2 regions of the Agromyces excoecariae genome follow, and region 2 is predicted to be linked to the other one. Evidence: predicted binding sites of a transcription regulator. Region 2 holds the regulator's gene; the other holds the start of a gene.

Region 1 (3,380 bases), on a different contig from region 2:
GACGCCCGGCTCGAGGCCGGCGTTGAGGGCAATCTGCTTGAGCGGAGCCTCGATGGCGACCTTGACGATGTTCGCACCGGTCGCCTCGTCGCCCGTGAGCTCGAGCTTGCCGAACGCGGCCTTGCCGGCCTGGATGAGGGCCACGCCACCACCGGCGACGATGCCCTCCTCGACGGCGGCCTTCGCGTTGCGCACGGCGTCCTCGATGCGGTGCTTGCGCTCCTTCAGCTCGACCTCGGTGGCCGCGCCCGCCTTGATGACGGCGACGCCGCCGGCGAGCTTGGCGAGGCGCTCCTGGAGCTTCTCGCGGTCGTAGTCCGAGTCGGTGTTCTCGATCTCCGAACGGATCTGGGCCACGCGGCCGGCGATCTGGTCGGGGTCGCCCGCGCCCTCGACGATGGTCGTCTCATCCTTGGTGATGACGACCTTACGGGCCTGGCCGAGCAGGTCGAGGGTGGCGTTCTCGAGCTTGAGGCCGACCTCCTCGGAGATGACCTGGCCGCCGGTGAGGATCGCGATGTCCTGGAGCTGGGCCTTGCGGCGGTCGCCGAAGCCCGGCGCCTTGACGGCGACCGACTTGAAGATGCCGCGGATCTTGTTCACGACGAGCGTGGCCAGGGCCTCGCCGTCGACGTCCTCGGCGATGATCAGGAGCTGCTTGCCCGACTGGATCACCTTGTCGACGATCGGGAGCAGGTCCTTGATGTTCGAGATCTTCTGGTTGGCGATGAGGATGTACGGGTCCTCGAAGACCGCCTCCTGGCGCTCGGGGTCGGTGACGAAGTACGCCGACAGGTAGCCCTTGTCGAAGCGCATGCCCTCGGTCAGCTCGAGCTCGGTGCCGAAGGTGTTCGACTCCTCGACGGTGACGACGCCCTCCTTGCCCACCTTGTCGATCGCCTCGGCGATGATCTCGCCGATCTGCGGGTCGGCGGCCGAGATCGACGCGGTGGCGGCGATCTCGTCCTTCGTCTCGACCTCCTTGGCGGCGGCGAGGAGCTCCTCCGAGACGGCCGAGACGGCCTTCTCGATGCCGCGCTTCAGCGAGATGGGGTCGGCGCCGGCGGCCACGTTGCGGAGACCCTCGCGCACGAGCGCCTGGGCGAGCACGACCGAGGTGGTGGTGCCGTCACCGGCGACGTCGTCGGTCTTCTTCGCGACCTCCTTGACGAGCTCCGCGCCGATCTTCTCGTACGGGTCGTCGAGCTCGATCTCCTTCGCGATCGACACGCCGTCGTTCGTGATCGTGGGGGCGCCCCACTTCTTCTCGAGCACGACGTTGCGGCCGCGCGGGCCGAGGGTCACCTTGACCGCGTCGGCGAGCGTGTTGAGGCCACGCTCGAGGCCGCGGCGGGCCTCCTCATCGAAAGCAATGATCTTTGCCATGTGTGTCTCTCGTCCCTTCCCGGACGTCTAAGAACCGTGGGTTAGCACTCGAAACGAGCGAGTGCTAAACCGATTCTGGCACTCGCATGCGCCGAGTGCAAGCGAGGACGCGTCGGTTCGCGACACGCGGACATGCGGAAGCGCCGCCGGGGGCATCCGGCGGCGCTTCCGAAGAATCGAACTCAGGCGGGGCGGACCGCCTCGGCCTGCGGGCCCTTCGAGCCGGAGCCCACCTCGAAGGTCACCTGCTGACCCTCTTCGAGGACCTTGTAGCCGGCCATGTCGATGGCGGAGTAGTGGACGAAGACGTCCTGGCCTCCACCGTCGACGGTGATGAATCCGTATCCCTTTTCAGCGTTGAACCACTTCACGGTTCCGTTCGCCATGCGTTGCTCCCATGTTGCCGTGTATCGAAGTCAGCACGTGCCGTCGGCTGTACCGGGCCGTCGTCGTGCCGACGTCGACGACGGGGACCGGCGTCGGGTGCTCACACGGGTGTTCGAGCGGCCGTTTCTAGATACTCACGACGCAGCGGGCGGGCACAAGAGCCGGGGCGGCGCGAATGGTCGCAGAATGGCAACGATTCGGTCACCGGCTCATTCGGCGACGGCGTCCGCGTAGTCCGCGCCCAGGACCACGACGAGCTGCATGCCCTCCTCGCCGAACTCCTCCGACAGCCGCACCTCGGCCTCGGGCAGTTGCTGCGCGACTCCGCGTGCTGCACCTTCGAGGTCGGCCGAGGCGTAGTAGACGACGGTCTGCTCGATGTCGTTGCGGTCGGCGTTCGTGGTGATGCCGACGGGTACGCCCGCGGCGGTGAGCGTCTCGCCCGCCCGCGCGGCGAGTCCGGTCGTCGAGGTGCCGTTCAGGACCGCGACGGTGACGTCAGGCGCGAGCGTGGGCTCCGCCGTGGGTACGGCCGAGGCCGAGGGCGTCGGGAGCGCCGTGTCGTCGAAGTCGAGTCGCTGGTTGTAGGCGGCGACCGCCGCGATGCCGGCGCCGGCGAGCACGACGGTCGCGAGCGCCGCCCACGCGAAGGCGACCCAGCGTCGTCCGCGACGTGCGGGCGCGCGATGCGCGCCGACCCGGTCCATGCCGTGCGGGATCGAGTCGAACCGGTCGCGGGGGAACTTCTGCACCTGTGGTCCAGTCGGTCGGGGCGCTCAGGCGAGCGGCCGGGCGGTCGGGATGGTTCGGCGCGCTCGCTGCTGAGCGCGCGCGTCGCGCTGCCGCTGCAGGCGACCGATGAGCATCGGGTCGAACCGCAGGGCGGCCGGCGAATCGACGAGCGTGCCGAGGAGGCGATAGTACCGGGCGGCGGAGAGTCCGAGCTCATCGCGGATCGCATCGGCCTTGCGAGCGGGATCGCGCCAGGACCGCGATTCGAAGGCGAGGATCGCGCGTTGCGCCTCGTCCAGCCCGTCCGCGTCCATCGCACCTCGTTCCGCCGCATCCGCCGCATCCGCCGTCGACCACATCCTAGGGAGCGGACGCCGGGAGGCCGCCCCACGCGTCGGCGCGGCCCGAACGCGGTCGGGCCGGACACGTCGGTCACCGCGCGGGCCGGTCCGGACGCCGTGCCCCCCGCGGCCCGGCGACGGATCGACCGCGGACCGGGGAACAGGGGCGCATCTGGACACGTTGCACCCGACGTCCCGCAAAGCTGCGACGATGGAAGACGGCCAGCCGACCCCGAGGAGACCGTATGGCGTACCAGGTGAACAAGTCCGACGACGAGTGGCGCGCAGAGCTCGGCGACGAGCAGTACGCGGTGCTGCGCGAGGCCGCGACCGAGCGCCCGTGGACGGGCGAGCTCCTCGATGAGGAACGTGCGGGCGTCTACGCGTGCGCCGCGTGCGGAAGCGAGCTGTTCAAGTCGGGCACGAAGTTCGATTCCGGCTGCGGCTGGCCGAGCTTCTACGAGTCGGTGCGCCCGGAGGCGGTCGAGCTCATCGAGGACACGTCGCTCGGGATGGTGCGCACCGAGGTGCGCT
Region 2 (3,380 bases):
TCGCCGGGCGGCTCGCGCTGACCCGACGAGGGCGGTTGCTGGCGGACGCCGTCGTGCGGCGCCTGCTGGAGGACTAGCTGACGAACTTGATGGCGACGGGGTAGACGTAGTACTCGCCGTTGTTCGCCTTGATCGCCGCGATGATGCCGAACACGATCGCGGCGATCCAGGCCGCGATCAGCAGGAAGATGCCGATGATCACGAACGTGAGGATCGAGCCCACGACGTAGGCGATCAGCAGCGTGATCTGGAAGTTCAGCGCCGTCGCTGTGTGCTCGCGGATGAACGGCCCCTTGTCCTTCAGGACCAGGTACCCGATCAGGGCCGGCAGGAAGCCGAACAGGATGCCGCCGATGTGGATCAGCGTGGCCCAGAGCTTCTCGTCGGCGGGGCTGAGCGGCTGGCTCTGCTGGTAGGCGCCGCCTCCCGGCGGCGGAGGCGTGGGGCCACCGGGCGGGGGCGGGGGCGGCGGAGGGCCGCCTGCGGGCGGCGTGGGCGGGGTGGGAGGTGGTGCGTCGGACATGATGCCTGCTCCTCTGTGGTGGCGCCCGGACAGGGGTCGTTCCCCTCATGCTGGCACACGACGACGCGCCGGTCGAGGCAGGCTCGACCGGCGCGTCGGAGGCTCGTCCGCGACCTACTTGATCAGGCGCAGGGCGAACGGGTAACGGTAGTGGTTGCCGTCCTTCGCGGTCATGAAGGCGATGATCGAGAAGATCACGCCGAGGATCCACGGGATGTAGGTGAGGAAGCCGACGAACGCCCCGAACCCGAGCGTGACGACGGTGATGATCGTGGTGAGCACCCAGAGCGCGACGGTGGCGAGCACCAGCGTGATCTGGAAGTTCAGCGCCTCCTTGCCCTCGGTGTTCGTGAACGAGCCGCGGTCCTTGAAGACGAGCCAGATGATGAGCGACGGCAGGATGCCGAGGATGCCGCCGAGGTGCGCGAACGATCCCCACTGCACGTCCTGCTCGTGCGAGAGCGGCGCGGCCGGGGACGGCTGCGGTGCGGCGTTCGGATCCTGCGGAGGGAGGTTGGAGTCGGTCATTTCGGGAGCCTTTCGATGTGGGGAAGCGCACGGTCGCCGGCCGGTCACGGCCCGTGCGTGTGCGGGATGATGCACACGTTATCGGCGCGGCGGACCGCCCGGCAACGGTGTGGGCCCTGAATATCGCGATATGATTAGCAGTCACGTGGGCGGAGTGCCAAGCACGCGTCGTCCGGGTCCGATCGGTCGAGGGAAGCGAGGGTCATGGTCTCCGAACGCAGCCTCGCGGTGCTCCGCGCGATCGTGCAGGACTACGTCGAATCGCGCGAGCCGGTCGGCTCGAAGACGATCGTCGAACGCCACCACTTCGGCGTCTCCGCCGCGACCATCCGCAACGACATGGCCCTCCTCGAGGAGGAGGAGCTCATCGCGGCACCGCACACGTCGTCGGGGCGCATCCCCACCGACAAGGGCTACCGCGTCTTCGTCGACCGGCTGGCCGACATCCGCCCGCTGTCGGCGACGCAGCGACACGCCATCGAGACCTTCCTCGGCGAGTCGAACGACCTCGACGAGCTGCTCGGCCGCACCGTCCGCCTCGTCTCGCAGCTGACGAGGCAACTGGCCGTCGTGCAGTACCCGAGCTTCGCGCGGGCCCGCGTACGGCACGTCGAGCTCGTCTCGCTCGCGCCGACCCGCGTGCTCTGCATCCTCATCTCCGACAGCGGCCAGGTCGAGCAGCGGCTCGCCGAGCTCGACCAGCCGGCCGACGAGTCGACGCTCGCGCGGCTCCGCGACCGCCTCAACGAGGTCGCCGCCGGCCTCACGATGGCGGATGCCGCGACCGCGCTCTCCGCCGAGACCGAGCACGCCGACCGCGCCCACGCCGAGGTGCTCCACACCCTCGCGGCGACGCTCGCCGACCAGGCGAAGATCACCCGGTCCGATCGACTCGTCGTCGCCGGCGCCGCGAACCTCGTGCGCACCGAGCAGGACTTCGCCGGGAACATCCTCGGCGTGATGGAGGCCATCGAGGAGCAGGTCGTGATCCTCCGGCTCTTCGGCGAGATGGCCGCCGACGAGGGCATCGCCGTGCGCATCGGTCGCGAGAACGCCGCCTACGGCCTCGGCGACACCTCCGTGGTGTCGACCGCGTTCGCCGTGCCGGGGCGCGACGTGTCGCGACTCGGCATCGTCGGCCCCACCCGCATGGACTACTCCCAGAGCATGGCCGCCGTCCGCGCGGTCGCCCGCTACCTCTCCCGCACGCTCGGCGAGAGCTGAACCGCACGGGGCCGCCACGCGGCATCCGTCACCGGCAATCGAAAGGAACCCGCCTCACGTGGCCGACCACTACGAGGTCCTCGGCGTCGCACGCGACGCCTCCCCGGACGACATCAAGAAGGCGTACCGCCGGCTCGCACGCGAGCTCCACCCCGACGTGAACCCCGGCGCCGAGGCGTCCGAGCGGTTCAAGGAGGTCACGCACGCGTACGACGTGCTCTCGGACCCGAAGCAGCGCCAGCAGTACGACCTCGGCGGTCAGGGCGGGTTCGGCGGCGGAGGCGCGGGCTTCGGCGGCTTCGGCGACATCTTCGAGACGTTCTTCGGCGCGGGGCAGGCCAGTCGCGGGCCGCGATCGCGCCGGGAGCGCGGCCAGGACGCATTGATCCGGCTCGAGGTCGGGCTCGACGACGTCGTCTTCGGCACGCACCGCGACATCGAGGTCGACACCGCGGTGGTGTGCGAGACCTGCCACGGCTCGTGCTGCCGGCCGGGCACGTCGCCCGTGACGTGCGACATCTGCGGCGGCTCCGGCCACATCCAGAGAGCGGTGCGGTCGCTCCTCGGCAACGTGATGACCTCGAGCCCGTGCGGGTCGTGCCGCGGGTACGGCACGATCATCGCGACGCCGTGCGTCACCTGCCAGGGCCAGGGCCGCGTCCGGGCGCGCCGCACGGTGCCCGTCGACGTCCCGGCGGGCGTCGACACGGGTGTGCGCCTGCAGATGCCGGGCTCCGGCGAGGCGGGCCCCGCGGGCGGCCCGAACGGCGACCTCTACCTCGAGATCAAGGTCAAGAACCACGAGGTCTTCAGCCGCAACGGCGACGACCTGCTGTGCACGCTCGAGGTGCAGATGACGGATGCCGTGCTCGGCACGTCGACGACGGTCGCCGCGCTCGACGGCGACGTCGAGCTCGAGTTGAAGCCCGGCGTGCAGTCGGGCGAGATCCTCACCGTCAAGGACCGGGGGATCACCCACCTGCGGGGCAGCGGTCGCGGCGACCTCAAGGTCGCGGTCCACGTCGTCACGCCGACCAAGCTCAACCACAGGGAGCGCGAGCTCGTCGAGCAGCTGGCGAAGCAGCGCAAGGCGCAGCCGCCGCAG

Evidence for each region. The regulator HrcA, encoded in region 2, represses chaperone genes, less so after heat shock. The targets are predictions, from matches to a motif close to TTNGCACTCGNNNNNNNCGAGTGCNAA.
Region 1: the regulator HrcA is predicted to act here: its motif matches at 1,428-1,454, upstream of groL (chaperonin GroEL).

What each region holds. Positions count from the first base shown of each region.
Region 1 covers NZ_JBPSLA010000018.1:65,580-68,959, reverse strand. The annotation lists gene groL (chaperonin GroEL) at 1-1,386, opposite strand, end outside; gene ACSJD1_RS17100 (cold-shock protein) at 1,569-1,772, opposite strand; gene ACSJD1_RS17095 (LytR C-terminal domain-containing protein) at 1,983-2,525, opposite strand; gene ACSJD1_RS17090 (DUF3263 domain-containing protein) at 2,550-2,819, opposite strand; gene msrB (peptide-methionine (R)-S-oxide reductase MsrB) at 3,092-3,380, shown strand, end outside.
Region 2 covers NZ_JBPSLA010000014.1:117,860-121,239, forward strand. The annotation lists gene hemW (radical SAM family heme chaperone HemW) at 1-77, shown strand, start outside; gene ACSJD1_RS13940 (DUF4870 domain-containing protein) at 74-523, opposite strand; gene ACSJD1_RS13945 (DUF4870 domain-containing protein) at 638-1,051, opposite strand; gene hrcA (heat-inducible transcriptional repressor HrcA) at 1,256-2,275, shown strand; gene dnaJ (molecular chaperone DnaJ) at 2,334-3,380, shown strand, end outside.